3 regions of the Sphingorhabdus lacus genome follow, and region 2 is predicted to be linked to each of the others. Evidence: predicted binding sites of a transcription regulator. Region 2 holds the regulator's gene; each other region holds the start of a gene.
The links. Region 2 encodes LexA, which represses DNA repair genes until DNA is damaged. Its sites were predicted from a motif close to GTTCCNCNCTTGTTCT; they were not measured.
Positions count from the first base shown of each region.

Region 1: a site for LexA is predicted at 2,163-2,178, ahead of EUU25_RS15020 (S24 family peptidase). Genes of this name have one in related genera too.
Region 3: a site for LexA is predicted at 1,939-1,954, ahead of recA (recombinase RecA). Genes of this name have one in related genera too.

Region 1 is NZ_CP035733.1:3,144,298-3,149,592, forward strand. It holds gene EUU25_RS15000 (pyridoxamine 5'-phosphate oxidase family protein) at 1-416, shown strand, start outside; gene dgcA (N-acetyl-D-Glu racemase DgcA) at 411-1,406, opposite strand; gene EUU25_RS15010 (hypothetical protein) at 1,641-1,913, opposite strand; gene EUU25_RS15015 (hypothetical protein) at 1,910-2,116, opposite strand; gene EUU25_RS15020 (S24 family peptidase) at 2,237-2,875, shown strand; gene EUU25_RS15025 (MBL fold metallo-hydrolase) at 2,916-3,602, shown strand; gene EUU25_RS15030 (MAPEG family protein) at 3,609-4,007, opposite strand; gene rpmF (50S ribosomal protein L32) at 4,205-4,381, shown strand; gene plsX (phosphate acyltransferase PlsX) at 4,410-5,295, shown strand, end outside.
Region 2 is NZ_CP035733.1:911,505-916,799, reverse strand. It holds gene EUU25_RS04225 (ComEC/Rec2 family competence protein) at 1-1,413, shown strand, start outside; gene lexA (transcriptional repressor LexA) at 1,407-2,093, opposite strand; gene EUU25_RS04215 (molybdopterin molybdotransferase MoeA) at 2,183-3,361, opposite strand; gene moaC (cyclic pyranopterin monophosphate synthase MoaC) at 3,355-3,831, opposite strand; gene trpC (indole-3-glycerol phosphate synthase TrpC) at 3,828-4,607, opposite strand; gene trpD (anthranilate phosphoribosyltransferase) at 4,607-5,295, opposite strand, start outside.
Region 3 is NZ_CP035733.1:1,225,822-1,231,116, forward strand. It holds gene speB (agmatinase) at 1-623, opposite strand, end outside; gene recA (recombinase RecA) at 777-1,862, opposite strand; gene EUU25_RS05735 (hybrid sensor histidine kinase/response regulator) at 2,044-4,413, opposite strand; gene EUU25_RS05740 (M13 family metallopeptidase) at 4,459-5,295, opposite strand, start outside.

The DNA of each region.
Region 1 (5,295 bases), 1.2 Mb from region 2:
AAGATGGCCATGCGCGGCCGATGACGGCGCAGCTCGACGATGCCGGGCTGGAAGGTAATCTCTACAGCGGCCCGATCTGGTTTTTCACCTCGACCGAAAACGGGCTTTACCAAAAGATCAACCAGGACTCACGCGCCATGGCGCATTTCACCTCCAAGGGTCATGATGTCTGGGCGACCGTGCACGGCACGCTGACCACGACGCGGGACCCTGCCATCATTGACCGGCTGTGGAACCGTTTTGTCGCGGCATGGTATGAAGGCAAGGACGATCCCAAAATCGCACTCATCCGCCTTGAGCCGGAAAATGCCGAAATCTGGATTGACGCGTCGAGCGTTGTTGCGGGTATCAAGATGCTGCTCGGCATTGATCCCAAGGAAGATTACAAGGACAAGGTTGCTGAAGTCAGCCTATAAAAAGCGTGCGGGCGGGGCGATTGTCCCGCCTGTAAAGCCGAAATGGTCGGGCCGGTCTTCGGCAAGAAGCGCCGGTCCATCCAGATCCACCCAGTCCGCCCGTTGCGCGACCAGAAAGGCCGGGCCAACTGCAAGACTGGTGCACAGCATACAGCCGACCATGACCTTCAGCCCCCGTTCCTGCGCGGCGTCGGCAATTTTCAACGCCTCGGTCAGGCCCCCTGCCTTGTCGAGCTTGATATTCACCCCGTCATAATAGGGCGCCAGCCGCGCGACATCGGCGGCACTGTGGCAGCTTTCGTCCGCCAGCAACGGCAACGGCGCACGCACTTCGGCCAGCAGCGCGTCCTGTCCTGCGGCGACGGGCTGCTCGATCATCTCCACGCCTAATGCCGCCAGAGCCGCAGCCTCCGCCGCGATATCCAGATCGCCCCAGCTTTCATTGGCATCGACAATCAGGCGCGCATGGGGCGCTCCGGACCGGACGGCGGCGACGCGGGCAATATCGCCTTCACCCGTCAGTTTCAGTTTCAAAAGGCCAAATCCGCGCGCGGCGGCCCTGGCGGCGTCCGCCTCCATTACCGCCGGTTCGCCGAGCGAAATGGTAAAGGCCGTCACCAGCGGCACAGGCGCAGCCGACAGACCGGCATAACGCCACAAGGGCACGCCCGCCGCCTTGGCCGCCAGATCCCACAGCGCACAATCCAACGCATTGCGCGCCGCGCCGGGAGGGAGCAAAATCTGCACCGCTTCGCGCGCCGCATCCGCGTTCATAGGCTCCAGCTGGGGCAGCACAGCCTCCACCTCGGCAAGGCAGCTTTCCGCCGTTTCGCCATTATAATAGATCGCCGTGCTCTCCCCGAGCCCGAAATGCGCCCCGTCGCTGACCGCGACGACCAGCACATCGACATAAGTCTTGGCGCCACGTGCGATGATGAATTGCCCTGCAACAGGCCAGCGTTCGACAGCTGCACTTATACGTAACGCCATGGCCCCACCCGATTTATCCCGGGGCCAGACTGGCCAACTATGTGCGGCAATGCAAGCCGGGTTTCGGGGGAGGAAGGTTTTGATTCTTTCGGCAAAAGGAAGAAGGGAAGTAGAAACACGACTTGTCACTACCCGTCACCCTGAAACAAGTTCAGGGTGACGGGGGCATCGAAATTCAGGGTGACGGGGCCGGGAAAAATGCCCCCTTCTTCCTTCTGACGAAAAAATCCCACCCTATCCTTCCAGCACCAACAGCACGACCACCAATCCCCCGTCAGCCTCTTCGACCGCGATGTCGGCCACGATCCGGCCGGGCAGGGTGAATTCATGCGCCTCCAATATCGCTGCAACCTCTTGCGGCCCGCGCCCAGGGGCCGGTGTGCAGGATAGGGTCATCTGTACGCCGGAAAAGGTCAGGCTGAACCACGGCCGTTCCTGCACCACGCGCCATTGGCCGCCGGGCAGAAGCCGGTCCAGTTCGCGCAGCAGCCGTCTTTGGCACATCATGCGGGCACATCCTTGCCGCTTTCGAGCCTGGGCGCGTTGGCGGCGATGTAGCGCCGTATTTTTGTCTCCATTTCGGGGCGAAATTCCCGGCCCATGCGCATGTCGAGCACCAGCCGCGGGTCGCGGGCGACCAGGCGGCCCAATTTCGTGGGCGCGATGCCTTTTTCGCGCAGGAAACATTCTACGAGGCGGTTGATGTGCATGGATTCTCCTCCGAGTGCGACCGGGTTTTCCTTGCCCGAATCAAATGGAACAAATATAGAACATTTGTGATAGGAGAAATCCTACAAGTCTAGGAAATTTCCTTCCGATGTGGAGCAAATATGGTTGATGAAGAACCCCGAGCAGTTCTGCATCGCCTGATCATGGAAAGCGGGCAGGACTATGCCCGCCTTTCAAAGCTGATCGGGCGAAATGCGGCCTATATTCAGCAATATATCAAGCGCGGCACACCCAAGCGCCTGCCCGAAATAGAACGCGGAATATTGGCGCGTTTTTTCGGTGTGGAGGAACATCTCTTGGGGGGTATCGCACCCCCGCCCGCGCAGGCCGGAATGCGCCTGATACCCAAGCTGGCGGTCGGGGCTTCGGCTGGACCGGGTGCCATCAATGAAGGGGAGACGCTGGCGGGCAAGATCGGCTTTGACGAAAAATGGCTGCGCAAACAGGGGTTGGACCCGGCGAGCCTGTCGCTGATCCGTGTCGACGGCGATTCCATGGCGCCGACGTTGAACAACGGGGACGATATCATGGTCGACCGGCGGGCCACCGCCACCGGTTTGCGCGACGGTATCCATGTGATCCGGCTGGACGATGTGCTGATGGTCAAGCGGCTGGCGCTGGGTCCGGCGGGGCGGCTGTCGATATTGTCGGATAACCCCGCCTATCCCGACTGGCCCGACGTCAAAGGCAGCGCCGTTGCGGTGATCGGGCGGGTCGTGTGGGCGGGGCGGCGGCTGTGAAGGCTTGCAAGCCCGTCGCTGCTTCGCCACATAGGCGGATATGACCAATGTAACTTCCCCCGGCGGCAAGCAGCCGCCCCTGAAAGCCGCCATCATTCCGGTAACCCCGCTGCAGCAGAATTGTACGCTGTTCTGGTGCACCGAAACCAACAAGGCGGCGCTGGTCGATCCCGGCGGCGATTTGCCCAAGCTGAAGGCCGCAGTGGCGCAGACGGGGGTGGAGCTGGAAAAGCTGCTGGTGACGCACGGGCATCTCGACCATTGCGGGCAGACTGGCATGCTGGCGCAGGAACTCGGCCTGCCGATCGAGGGGCCGCATGAGGAAGACCGTTTCTGGATCGCCCAGCTGGACGACGACGGACCACGCTGGGGGATGGAGGCGCATACGTTCGAGCCGGACCGCTGGCTGAAGGATGGCGACACGATAACGGTCGGCAATCTGACGCTCGACGTCATTCACTGCCCCGGGCACACGCCGGGCCATGTCGTATTCTACCACGCGCCCAGCCGTCTGGCGATTGTGGGCGACGTCCTGTTCCAGGGGTCGATTGGCCGCACGGACTTCCCACGCGGGAACCATGCGGACCTGATCAACGCCATCACCCAGAAGCTATGGCCGCTGGGCGATGATGTGACCTTCATTCCGGGGCATGGCGCGACGAGCCAGTTCGGCTATGAACGCAAGACCAATATGTTCGTCGCCGACGATATATTGGCCGCGCGCTGATTCTATTCAGAGGACGGTCGCGTAGACCGTCCACAAGGCCCAGCCGGCAAGGCCGAGCAGCGTCAGCATGGTGATCAGCGTGCCGACCATCCGGCCCTTGCCGAAGGCGCCGCCATCCATGCCAAGGCCGTGGGCGAGACGTCCGACGATATAGGCAATGCCGATACCCCACAGCCAGTTGCTGGTGCCCTGTGTCAGTTCCAGCGCGGCCAGAAGGACGAGGACAAAGGGTGCGCTTTCAACGAAATTGGCGTGCGCGCGCATCCGGCGGATGACAAATTCGTTGCCGCCATCGCCAATGGAAACGCTCTCTTTGGTGCGGGCCTGGCCACAGCGGACCATCAGCCAGATGTTCACAATAGCAGCGCCGGCGGCAATGGTCAGTGTGACGGGTAAACTCAGCATCTATACTCTCCCTGTTCGATGCATCCGCTTAACTGCTATCTCTCGGCTTGCAAAGCACAGAAAAAGCGGTATAGCGCGCCGCTCACACGGACATGTGCGGTTTATGAAGGCCGATTCTGGCGATTGCTTGCCACGACCTGCCTTTTGACCTATCATGCGCCAGAACTTATTGATTTTGAAATGGAACAGGTGCCGAGATGGCTGTCCCCAAGAGAAAAACGTCCCCTTCGAAGCGCGGTATGCGCCGCAGCCATGATTCGCTTAAAGTTGCCGCATTTCAGGAATGTGCAAATTGTGGCGAACTGAAGCGTCCGCACCATATGTGCGATGCCTGTGGCCATTATAACGGCCGCGAAGTGGTAGCGGTCGCCTAATCCTTAATCGGGAGAATTGCTGGTGTCGATGAAACCGCGTATCGCCATAGACGCGATGGGCGGCGACGAAGGCGTGCCTGTCATGCTGGCAGGCGCGGCATTGGCACGGCACCGGCACGACAGTTTCAAATTTCTGCTGGTGGGTGACGAGCCCAAGATCAAGGCTGCGCTCGACAACCACCCCAATTTGCGCGCTGCGTCCGAAATCCTGCACGCAGAAGACGTCGTCACCGGCGACGACAAGGTCAGCCAGGCGCTGCGCAAAGCCAAGACAAGCTCCATGGGTCTCGCGATCAACGCGGTCAAGGAAGGCCAGGCCAGCGCTGCGGTCAGCGCGGGCAACACCGGCGCGCTGATGGGCATGTCCAAACTGGCCTTGCGCACCATGCCCGGCATCGACCGCCCCGCGCTCGCCGCTTTGCTTCCGACATTGAAAGACACCGATGTGGTGGTGCTCGATCTGGGTGCCAACACCGATTGCGATGCCAAGAATCTGGCGCAATTTGCTGTCATGGGCGCTGCCTATTCGCGGATCATCTTCGGCTTTGAACAGCCCAAGGTACGGTTGCTGAATATCGGCACGGAAGAGATGAAGGGCACGGACGAGCTGCGCGACGCGGCGCAATATCTGCGTGACGCCAGCGGCCTGCACATGGATTTCCAGGGCTTTATCGAAGCCGACAAGATCAACCGCGGCGAATGCGATGTGGTGGTCTGCGACGGTTTTTCCGGCAATATCGCGTTGAAGGCTATTGAGGGTTCGGCCCGTTTCGTGACCGATCTGCTGCGCCGCGCTTTCACCAGCTCGCTGCGGTCGAAATTCGGCTTTCTGGTTTCGCGTCCCGCGACCGAATTGCTGCGCCACCATCTTGATCCCAACAACCATAATGGCGCGGTGTTCATGGGGCTGAACG
Region 2 (5,295 bases):
GAGATCGGTGCTGCGCTTATTACGGGTGATCAGGCGAATATTGACCCCGTCGACGCGCAGGCGATGCGCGATAGTGGTATGGCGCATTTGTTATCCATTAGCGGACTGCATGTTACGGCCGTCGTCGGCTTTCTGTTTTTCCTGGCGGGCAGGGTTTTTGCACTATTTCCGATGGTCGCGCTCCGTTACCCGGTTCCTCTATTGGCAGCCGGTTTCTCAGCGTTAGGGGCTGTCGCATACACATTGTTAGCTGGGGCTGAAGTCCCCACCGTCAGGTCGTGTATTGCCGCGTTGCTCATTCTTTTGGCTATGGCGCTCGGGCGCGAAGCGTTAACGTTGCGCCTCGTTTCGGCAGGAGCGATCATTGTATTGCTCTTCTGGCCCGAGGCTATGGCAGGACCAAGTTTCCAACTCAGCTTTGCGGCTGTGGCAACGATCGTGATTCTGCACGAAGCAGGCTGGATGAAGCGCTGGACCGAGCGCCGCGATGAAGCCCTGATCGCACGGGCATTGCGGGCGATTGTCGCGTTGATTGTTACGGGCATAGCCATCGAATTCATTCTAGCGCCTATCACGCTGTATCACTTTCATCGCACCGGGATGTACAGCGCCTTTGCCAACGTTATGGCGATCCCGCTCACAACCTTTCTCGTGATGCCGGCACAAGCCTTAGCGCTGATGCTCGACTTGGCGGGAATTGGTGCTCCGGCCTGGTGGATAGCCGGGCAGGGGATCGAGGCCATTCTCACCTTGGCCCGTTCCGTCAGTTCGTTGCAGGGCGCTGTGATGATGATGCCCGCCATGCCACTATGGGCATTTGTCATGATGGTTTTCGGAGGGCTGTGGATCGGCCTGCTCAAGAGCCCTGCTCGTGTTGGGGGGCTGCTCCCCGTTGCGATTGGCATGTGGGCAATGCTGTCCGCACCAAGACCTGATGTGTTGGTAACGTCGGACGGCAAGCATTTGGCTGTGTCGGAGCCCGACGGACGTGTTGCGTTGCTACGTGCGCGAACGGGTGAGTATATTCAGGACATGATGCTCGAAAGCGTCGGTACATTGTCCGAACCCGTGAATATTGAGCAATGGCCTGGGACACACTGCTCGCCCGATGTGTGTGTAATTAGCATGCGGAGGGGGAGCAGAGAGTGGAGCATTATGGCGACGCGGACAGCCTATGCCATACCGGAGCTTGAAATGGCCGCTGCCTGTCGCCGGGCAGATATCGTTGTGAGTGATCGCTGGCTACCGGTATCCTGTCAGCCCAAATGGATCAAAGCAGATAGGGGAATGCTTGCCGAAAGCGGCGGGCTGGCGTTCTTCCTTCCGAGCGGCACCGTCGTTAGTGTCAACGATGAAAATGCGCACTATCCTTGGGTAAAAGCCGCCCGAACCGAACCGCCGATAAATCAGTGATAGCGACGTAATAGCCCAGCCAGCTTTCCTTGCACCTCGACTTCATGGGACTCGAAATATTGCGGTTCATAAAGCGAGTTTGCCGGATCGAGACGAATTCGCTGACCTTCGCGGCGCAGATATTTCAGTGTAGCCTCTTCACCCCGTACAAGAGCAACGACGATTTCGCCGTCACGCGCTGTGCTCGCCTTTTTAATCAAGGCATAATCGCCATCCAATATCCCGGCTTCCACCATGGAGTCTCCAGATACTTCAAGCGCATAATGTTCACCGCTGCCGAGCAAAGCCATCGGTACAGAGAGCGAGTTTTGTCCCTCAAGCGCTTCGATAGGAACACCCGCAGCAATCTTGCCGTGCAGAGGAATTTCGAGAACATCGTTGGCAGCGACGGGTAGATTAACCTGCGCTTTGTTCGACGCGATGGCAGGGGTTAGCTTGGTGATATTGGAAGGTCGGCTCGTCCCACCTTCCGGCATTTTTACAACCTCAAGTGCGCGGGCGCGGTTGACGAGGCGGCGGATAAACCCGCGTTCCTCTAACGCACCAATCAGCCGGTGGACACCGGATTTGCTTTTCAAATCGAGAGCTTCCTTCATTTCTTCAAATGAAGGTGAAATACCGCTTTCTTCCAGATGCTTATGGATAAAAAGAAGCAATTCATGTTGTTTTGCGGTGAGCATGTGACGTTCCCGATATGTTGAACATGAATGGAACGATTAGAGAACAAATGCGGTTAAGTCAACACTTGGTAATCCGAACACAGTTTCCGTCAGTCGATCCGCAAAAACTGGGCAGGTTCCCCCGCTACCCGTGCGGGCGCGTCAACGGGGTTGATTAGCAGAGCATTTGCCATGGAAAGCGGTGTCAGCATTCCGCTATCTTGCCTTGAAAATATTGAGATCACGCCATTTTCTTCAAGGGCGCGGAACAACTCTGTTCTTTTGCCACCCGCGGCGATCGCATGGTTTAGTGTGCCATTATTGACCTTAGGTAGCGGTGCTGTGCAACCCGCCAGAAATCGCACTAAGGGCAAAAGAAAGAGTGTTGCTGTGACATATGCCGATGACGGATTTCCGGGCAATCCAAGGATGATAGTCTTACCGATTCGTCCTACAATGAGGGGCTTTCCAGGTCGGATGGCTACTTTCCAGAAGTCGATTTGGGCACCCAATTTACGGAGCACCGGTTCCACCAGATCATGATCGCCGACAGAGGCGCCACCTGTAGTGACGATGATATCGGATTGCATGCAGTTCTGGATTGCAGTTTCAAGCGCTTCCATCGTGTCTTCTACAATTCCGCAATCCGTTACATCACATGGTAACCCTGATAGCATAGCGACAAGCATTGGGGTGTTACTGGAAGGTATATGGGCATCATCGCAAAGCTCGCCGGGCGCACGTAATTCGTCTCCCGATGCCAAAATGCTTACATGCGGGCGGCCACCGACATTTAACGTTCCATAACCGGCCATCGCCGCGACCGCGATGGCGCCGGGGGTAAGTTTGATCCCCGTATCCAGCAAAGTGGAGCCTTCGAGGAAGTCGCCACCGGCACGTCTGATATGCGCCGCTGGTTTCAGGAGTTCCGATCCATTCAGTTTTAGTGTCGCGCCATCGCGGATCGCATCTTCTTGAATAAGCACCGTGTCGCAGCCTGCCGGCACATGTGCGCCAGTAAAAATACGGACCGCTTCGCCTGCGCCGACTTCGTTCCCAAAAGGTCGACCTGCTGCGCTTTCACCAATGACGCGCCAAGGGCCAGGTTGGGTGAAACTGCTGAGGGCATAACCATCCATCGCCGAAAGATCCGCAGCGGGCTGGGTGCGTTTCGCGATAACGGGTTCAGCCAGATAGTGGCCGGAACAAGCGGAAAGCGGCTTTGATTGGGAAGGTAAGCGGGTAGCCAAAGCCAGTAGCTGCGATTGGGCCTCGTCCAAGCTCAGCATGCGGGACGCACCCAATCACCTGATTTGCCGCCACTTTTGGTTAAAAGACGAATTTCTGTAATCGTCATGCCTTTGTCGAGAGCTTTTGCCATGTCGTAAATGGTCAGGAGCGCGACAGACACCGCCGTCATCGCTTCCATTTCTACGCCTGTTTGCCCGGTAAGACGCACACGCGACGTTGCGCGAATGCCATCGGATTCAAAGGTGAAATCTACTGCTATTTTCGAAAGCAGCAACGGATGGCATAGTGGTATGAGTTCGCTCGTTTTCTTCGCAGCCATTATCCCGGCGATGCGTGCGGTGGCGAGGACATCGCCTTTCTTGGCGCTGCCTTCAACGATAGCCTGCAATGCGTTCGCCGACATTTGAATCCGGCCCTCGGCCACCGCCTCGCGAACAGTGTCGGCTTTAGCCGATACATCCACCATATGCGCAGCACCGCTTTCATCGAGATGGGTCAGTTTCGTCATGCACCCGTCAATAGCATATGCGTTGCTTTTTCGACATCCTTCTGCCGCATCAAGCTTTCGCCGACCAGAAATGTGCGGACCCCGGCTTGCGCCATCCGTGTGCAATCGGCGTGGGTCGAAATACCACTTTCGCACACCAACAATACGTCTGACGGAGCCATTTTGGCCAGACGCTCGGTCGTCGACAGGTCGACATCAAATGTCTTCAAATTGCGGTTGTTTACGCCGATCAGCTTCGACTTTAAATGTTGAAGCGCGCGCTCCATTTCACTCTCGTCGTGCACTTCGACAAGTATATCGAGGCTTTGGGCGAGTGCCGCGTCTTCAATCTCGCACATTTGGCTGTCTTCTAATGCGGCGACAATGATCAGGATCGCATCAGCACCCATGGCCCGCGCTTCGTCACATTGCCAAGGGTCGACGATGAAATCTTTGCGGATAACAGGCAAGTCGCATGCTGCCCGTGCGGCGACCAGATAATCTTCATGTCCCTGGAAATAGGGAGCGTCGGTAAGAACCGACAGGCATGCTGCACCACCGGCCTGATAAGACCTCGCATGGGCCGCAGGATCGAAATCGGCACGGATGAGGCCTTTGGAGGGGCTGGCTTTTTTAATCTCTGCGATCAGGGCAAAACCGGTTTGCGCACGCGCGCGTAGAGCCGCTTCAAAGCCGCGGACTGGCGACGGCGAAGGCCAATGTGCCAAGCCTTTCGGCTTTCGAGTGGCAACTTCGCCCATTTTCGTGGCGCAGATTTCGGCAAGTTTGTCGGACATTAATAAGCTACCCAGCAGTTTAACAGAGCCTTGGCCAAGCCCTTGTCAATGGCTTCGGCCGCTTCTTCGACACCGGAATGCCAATCATGCACATGCCCTGCCACCATGAGCGCCGCCGAAGCATTCAGGAGGACGGCGTCGCGATAGGCACCGGCTTCCCCATCAAGGAGTCGCATCAATGCCGCGGCATTATAAGCCGCATCGCCACCCCGAAGTTCCTCCGAAGGGTGTTGCGCCAATCCGGCGCTTTCAGGTGTAATCCGGGTCGATGACTGGCCAAGCCGATGGACGCTACTGGGACCCGAGATCGAAAGTTCATCCAAGGGTTCGTCTCCGGCGACCAACATCGCATCTTCATAGTCGAGGAGTTCCAAGGCACCCGCATATACCGGCAGGAAATCGGGCCGCGCTACGCCGATCAACTGGCGCTTTACTCTCGCCGGGTTAGCAGCGGGTCCGGTCAGGTTGAATATGGTGCGTTTGCCAATCGCCTTGCGGATCGGAGCAAGCGGCGCAAGCGCGGGATGATGCTTCTGCGCAAACAGAAAGCATATTCCAAGATCGGCTAGCGTGGCTTCCGCCGTTTCGCTCGCCCGGTCGAGATTGAGACCCAGCGCCTCCAACGTGTCCGCAGCACCCGCTTTGGATGAGGCGGCACGGTTACCATGTTTCGCAACGGGCACCTCAC
Region 3 (5,295 bases), 310 kb from region 2:
ACGCCGGGGGCTTCGGAGGGGTCGATGCCGTCGAGGTCGATGCTGATATAGAGCGGACCGTCCAGCACCGGCACCTGGGAGGGGGCGAAGTTGGCCATGGGGATGATTTCAACGCCGAAACGGTCGGCCTGCGCGCGGCAGTGGCGGTTGAGCGTGCGGATGCCCAGTTGCACCAGCCGCCTGGCATGGCCGCCCTCCAATATGCGGGCGAAGGGCGAGGCATGGCTGCGCGGATTGCCTTCAAAATCGTCATAAAGGTCGGGATGGGCATCGAAATGCAGGATGTTCAGCGGGCCATGATGCGCCGCCACCGCCGCGACGAGCGGATAGGTCACAGCATGGTCACCGCCCAGCGCAAGGGGGATGCCGCCCCGGGCGAGAATGCCGGCCACCGCATTGGCGATCATCGCATCGTCGGCGGCGCAGTCGCTATCGGTCAGCGGCAGGTCGCCATGGTCGACAAGCTCGATATCGCTACCGATTTCCAGCCCCGATTCGGACGAAAGGTTGCCCCGGTCGCTCCACAAGGCCGCGCGGATTGCGGCGGGCCCCTGCGCCGCGCCGCGTTCGAACGAGCTGTTCTGGTCCGTGGGAAGCCCGAGAAGGTGGATAGCGGGATGCATGGCAGCAGATGGGCTTTTGCCTTCGCCCCTGTCAAGGACGGTAAAATGCTAAAGGCTCCAACGAAATGACCCGCCCCGGGGTGGACCAGGGCGGGTCTAAAGCAGCGGTCTCAGGCAAGACCGCGCTTAATCCTCTTCAGGGGGAGAGGAAACTTATTCGACGATATCGTCTTCCGCGTCGGAACCGGTCATCATCACCTCGGCCACTTCCTCGGTCTTGCCGCGGATCGCAGCTTCGAGTTTTGCGGCCACTTCGGGATTTTCGGTCAGATAGGTTTTGGAGTTTTCACGCCCCTGCCCGATGCGGATCGAATCGTAGCTGAACCAGCTACCCGACTTTTCGACGATACCGGCCTTCACACCCAGATCGAGCAACTCGCCGGTCTTGGAAATGCCCTGCCCGTACATGATGTCGAATTCGACCTGCTTGAAGGGCGGCGCCACCTTGTTCTTCACAACCTTCACGCGGGTGGTGTTGCCGACAATATCCTCACCCTGCTTGATCTGGCCGGTGCGGCGGATGTCGAGACGGACCGATGCGTAGAATTTGAGCGCGTTACCGCCGGTCGTGGTTTCAGGCGAACCGTACATCACGCCGATCTTCATACGGATCTGGTTGATGAAGATGACCATGCAGTTCGACCGGCTGATCGAACCTGTAATCTTGCGGAGCGCCTGGCTCATCAAACGGGCCTGCAGACCGACATGGCTGTCGCCCATTTCGCCCTCGATTTCAGCGCGCGGCACCAGTGCGGCAACCGAGTCGATGACCAAAATATCGACGGCGTTGGACCGGACGAGCGTATCGGCGATTTCCAGCGCCTGTTCGCCCGTGTCCGGCTGCGACACGATCAGATTGTCGATATCGACGCCCAGTTTCTTGGCATAAGCGGGGTCGAGCGCATGTTCCGCGTCGATAAAGGCCGCCGTGCCCCCTGCCTTTTGCGCTTCCGCAATGGCGTGCAGGGTCAGGGTCGTCTTGCCCGAGCTTTCCGGACCGTAAATTTCAATCACACGCCCCTTTGGCAAACCGCCAATTCCAAGCGCGATGTCGAGGCCCAAGGATCCGGTCGAAACCGCATCAATGGCAATCGCCTCCCGGCTGCCCAGCTTCATGGCGGAACCCTTGCCAAAGGCACGGTCAATCTGCGCCAATGCGGCTTCGAGTGCTTTATCACGTTCTGCGCTGTTCATATTCTTTGCCTGAACTCCATCGATAACTTTAAGACTTGCTGCCATTTTTCCACTCCTTAGCGTCATGCCTGCATCCGGAACATTACCGGAACGAAGGATGATGTACGTTATTTGTTCTCAAAGAACAAGAGCGGAACATAATTTTTATTAATGTTGTTTTTTAGATATTTAAACTGTTTTTTTTGCGAAACCTCTGTTGTTGGGGACAGCCCTAACACCCCAACGCCTACTCCATCGCCATGGCATCATGCACCGCTTCGGCAATTTGCTGTACCGAAAAGGGCTTGGGCAGGAACGATACATTGTCGAGGCTGATGGTCTCGCGCAATTGTTCCTCGGCATAGCCTGACATGAAGAGCAACCTTATGTCGCCAAATTGCCCGCGCAGGTTCCGCGCCATGGTCGGCCCGTCCATATTGGGCATGACCACGTCGGATACGACCAGATCATAGCGCTTGCCCTCGGCAAAGAGCGCCAGCGCCTCTTCACCATCGCTCGCGGTTTCGACGACATAGCCCTGCCGCACCAGTGCGCGTTCGGCGACGGCGCGGACCATGTCTTCGTCCTCGACGATCAGGATCCGCCCGCTGCCCCACAAATCCTTGGGCCGGTAAAATTCGCGTTTGCCGGTATCTGCCGAAGGCACTTCGCCGACATGCACCGGCAGATAGATGTCAAAGCGCGTGCCCTGCCCCACTTCCGATTCGGCAAAGATGAACCCGCCCGACTGTTTGACGATGCCATAGACCGTCGACAGGCCCAGCCCCGTTCCCTTGCCCACTTCCTTGGTGGTGAAGAACGGTTCGAAAATCTTGGCCAGATTTTCCTTGGCTATCCCGGAGCCGCTATCTTCCACCGACAACAGCGCATAATCGCCGATGGGCAAAATCTCGCTACCCATTGCCCGCACATCGTCCTGCGATACGGCCTTGGTGCTGATATGCACGACACCGCCCTTTTCCATCGCGTCGCGGGCGTTGAGGCCAAGATTGACAATGACCTGTTCCAATTGGCCCGGGTCGGCACGCACGGGGCCCAGCGCGCGGCCATGATGCACCTCCAGCCGCACTGTTTCGCCCAGCAGGCGTTTCAACAGGCTGGACACATCGGCCACCACATCGGGCAATTGCAAAATCTGCGGACGCAAGGTCTGTTGCCGCGAAAAGGCGAGCAATTGCCGCGTCAGGCTGGCCGCACGGTTGGAGTTGTTCTTGATCTGCTGGATATCGTCATAATCGCCGTCGCCCGGCTGGTGCCGCATCAACATCAGGTCGCAATAGCCTATGATAGCGGTCAGGATATTGTTGAAATCATGCGCCACGCCGCCCGCCAACTGACCGATGGATTCCATCTTGGTCTGCTGCGCCACCTGACGTTTCAGCTTCGTTTCCTCGCTATTGTCCTTGAGGCCCAGCAAGACAGCCGCCTCACCCAGCCCGCGAATACCCGCGATGGACAGCGCGATGACCTCGTCCGGCCGCTCTTTCAACCGTACCGCAATATCGCCCGAGGTCATCGCCCCGCTGCCGAATCGGCGGATGCTGTCGAGTACGGCGGCCTTGTCTTCGTTAATCACCAGATCTGCGGGATAGGACGGCAGCGCCTCGACACTGATGTCCAGAACCCGCGCAAAGGCGTCATTGGCAAACAGGAAACGTCCGTCCCGGTCGACCAGCGCCAACCCCAGTGGAAGCGTTGAAAGCAATTGTTCGACATGGGCAAGCGCCATGCCCCGTTCGACCTTGGGCCCTTCTTCATCCACGGCCAAAAGCAAGGCCGCACCGTCGGATTTGTCCTCGGTCAGGGGAACATTGAGCAAGCGGATCGGCAGGCCGCGACGTCCTTCGCGTTCGAAGAAGATACTGCCCTTCTCGTCCATCCGCATATAATTTGCGAAAGGCCGGCCGGTAATGGGTTCCTGATCGCTGCCGACGGCGCGCAGGGCAAATGCCGCATTGGCCGCACGAATACGGCCATCATTGGCAAGCGAGACCGCCATGATACCGCTTTGCGCCATAGCCCGGCCGATCCGGCCAGAGATGAGCTCGATTGCACGGCTTTCAATGTCCAGCCGCTCAATGGGGGCCAGCCGCCACAGCAGATATTCGTCCGCAGTCCCGGCACGCGCGACTTTGACGCTGAATTGCCGGTCATCCTTGGTAATCGAATCAATCTGCGCGTTGCCATCGCGCCATGCGGCGCGTCCTGCGGCCACCAGCAAATCGCGACTCGCATCATCAACGATGAGGTCGGGCGGTGCTTTCAGGCCGGCAAAGGCTTTCGTGAAATGGTCGTTGGCGCACACCAGACGGCCTGCGCGGTCGCTGACGGCAATTGCCGCATTGCTCAATTGCGCGGTGGCGTGGGTAATTGACCAGTCGGGCGGCGAAAGTTCGACATCATCCGCCTTGGGGCGTGTCCGCCGGACATAGTCGACCAGCCCCCAGGCTGCGACCATTGTAGCGGCGCAGGTTCCCAGAAGCAGGACATTTTTGGACACGAACCACAAAATGGCCAGCGACAGCAGGGTTGCCGCCACCAGCCATAATGCCTGTTGCCATTGCTGGCGGGCGTCTTCGTCCCCCGTGCCCCCCAAAAGCTCAAATTGTGCAGGCGGGATCGGGGTTGTCAAAGCGGCTCCTTACCAGATACGGACGCGTTCCTCGGGCTTGAGGTATAATTTTCCATCCGCTTTCGGCTGGAACGCATCGTACCATTTGTCAAGATTGCGTACCACCCAAGCGCGCTGTGCCGAAGGACTATGCGGGTCGGTAATCAGGCGCTGGCGCAAATTCGCCTCGCGATAATTACGCCGCCACACCTGTGCCCAACCCAGGAAAAAGCGCTGGTCGCCGGTCATACCGTCGATAACCGGCGGTTCCTTGCCATTCAGCGACGTCCGGTAGGCGTCATAGGCGATGGTCAGACCGGCAAGGTCACCAATATTTTCGCCCAGCGTAAATTCGCCCTTCACCGAAGCGTCAGGGAAAATCTTGTAGGCGTCATATTGGGCGATCAATTTCTTGCCGGCGGCTTCAAACGCCTTGACGTCACTTTCGGTCCACCAGTCGGAAAGCTTGCCATTTTCGTCATATTTCGCGCCTTGGTCGTCGAAATGATGGCTGATTTCATGGCCGATGACTGCGCCGATGCCACCATAGTTGATGGCCGGGTCCGCCTTGGGATCAAAGAAGGGCGGCTGCAGAATCGCGGCAGGGAAGACGATCTCGTTCATGCCGAAATTGGCATAGGCGTTCACGGTCTGCGGCAACATGCCCCATTCCCAGCGGCGGATCGGACCGCCCAGTTTGGAGATATTGTCATCAAAGCCCCATTGGTTGGCGCGCAGATCGTTGCCGTACAGGTCGCCCCGAACGATTTTCAGCTTCGAATAATCCTTCCACCGGTCGGGATAGCCGATCTTGGTGGTGAAATTGGCAAGCTTGGCCTGCGCCTTCACCTTGGTTTGCGGCTGCAT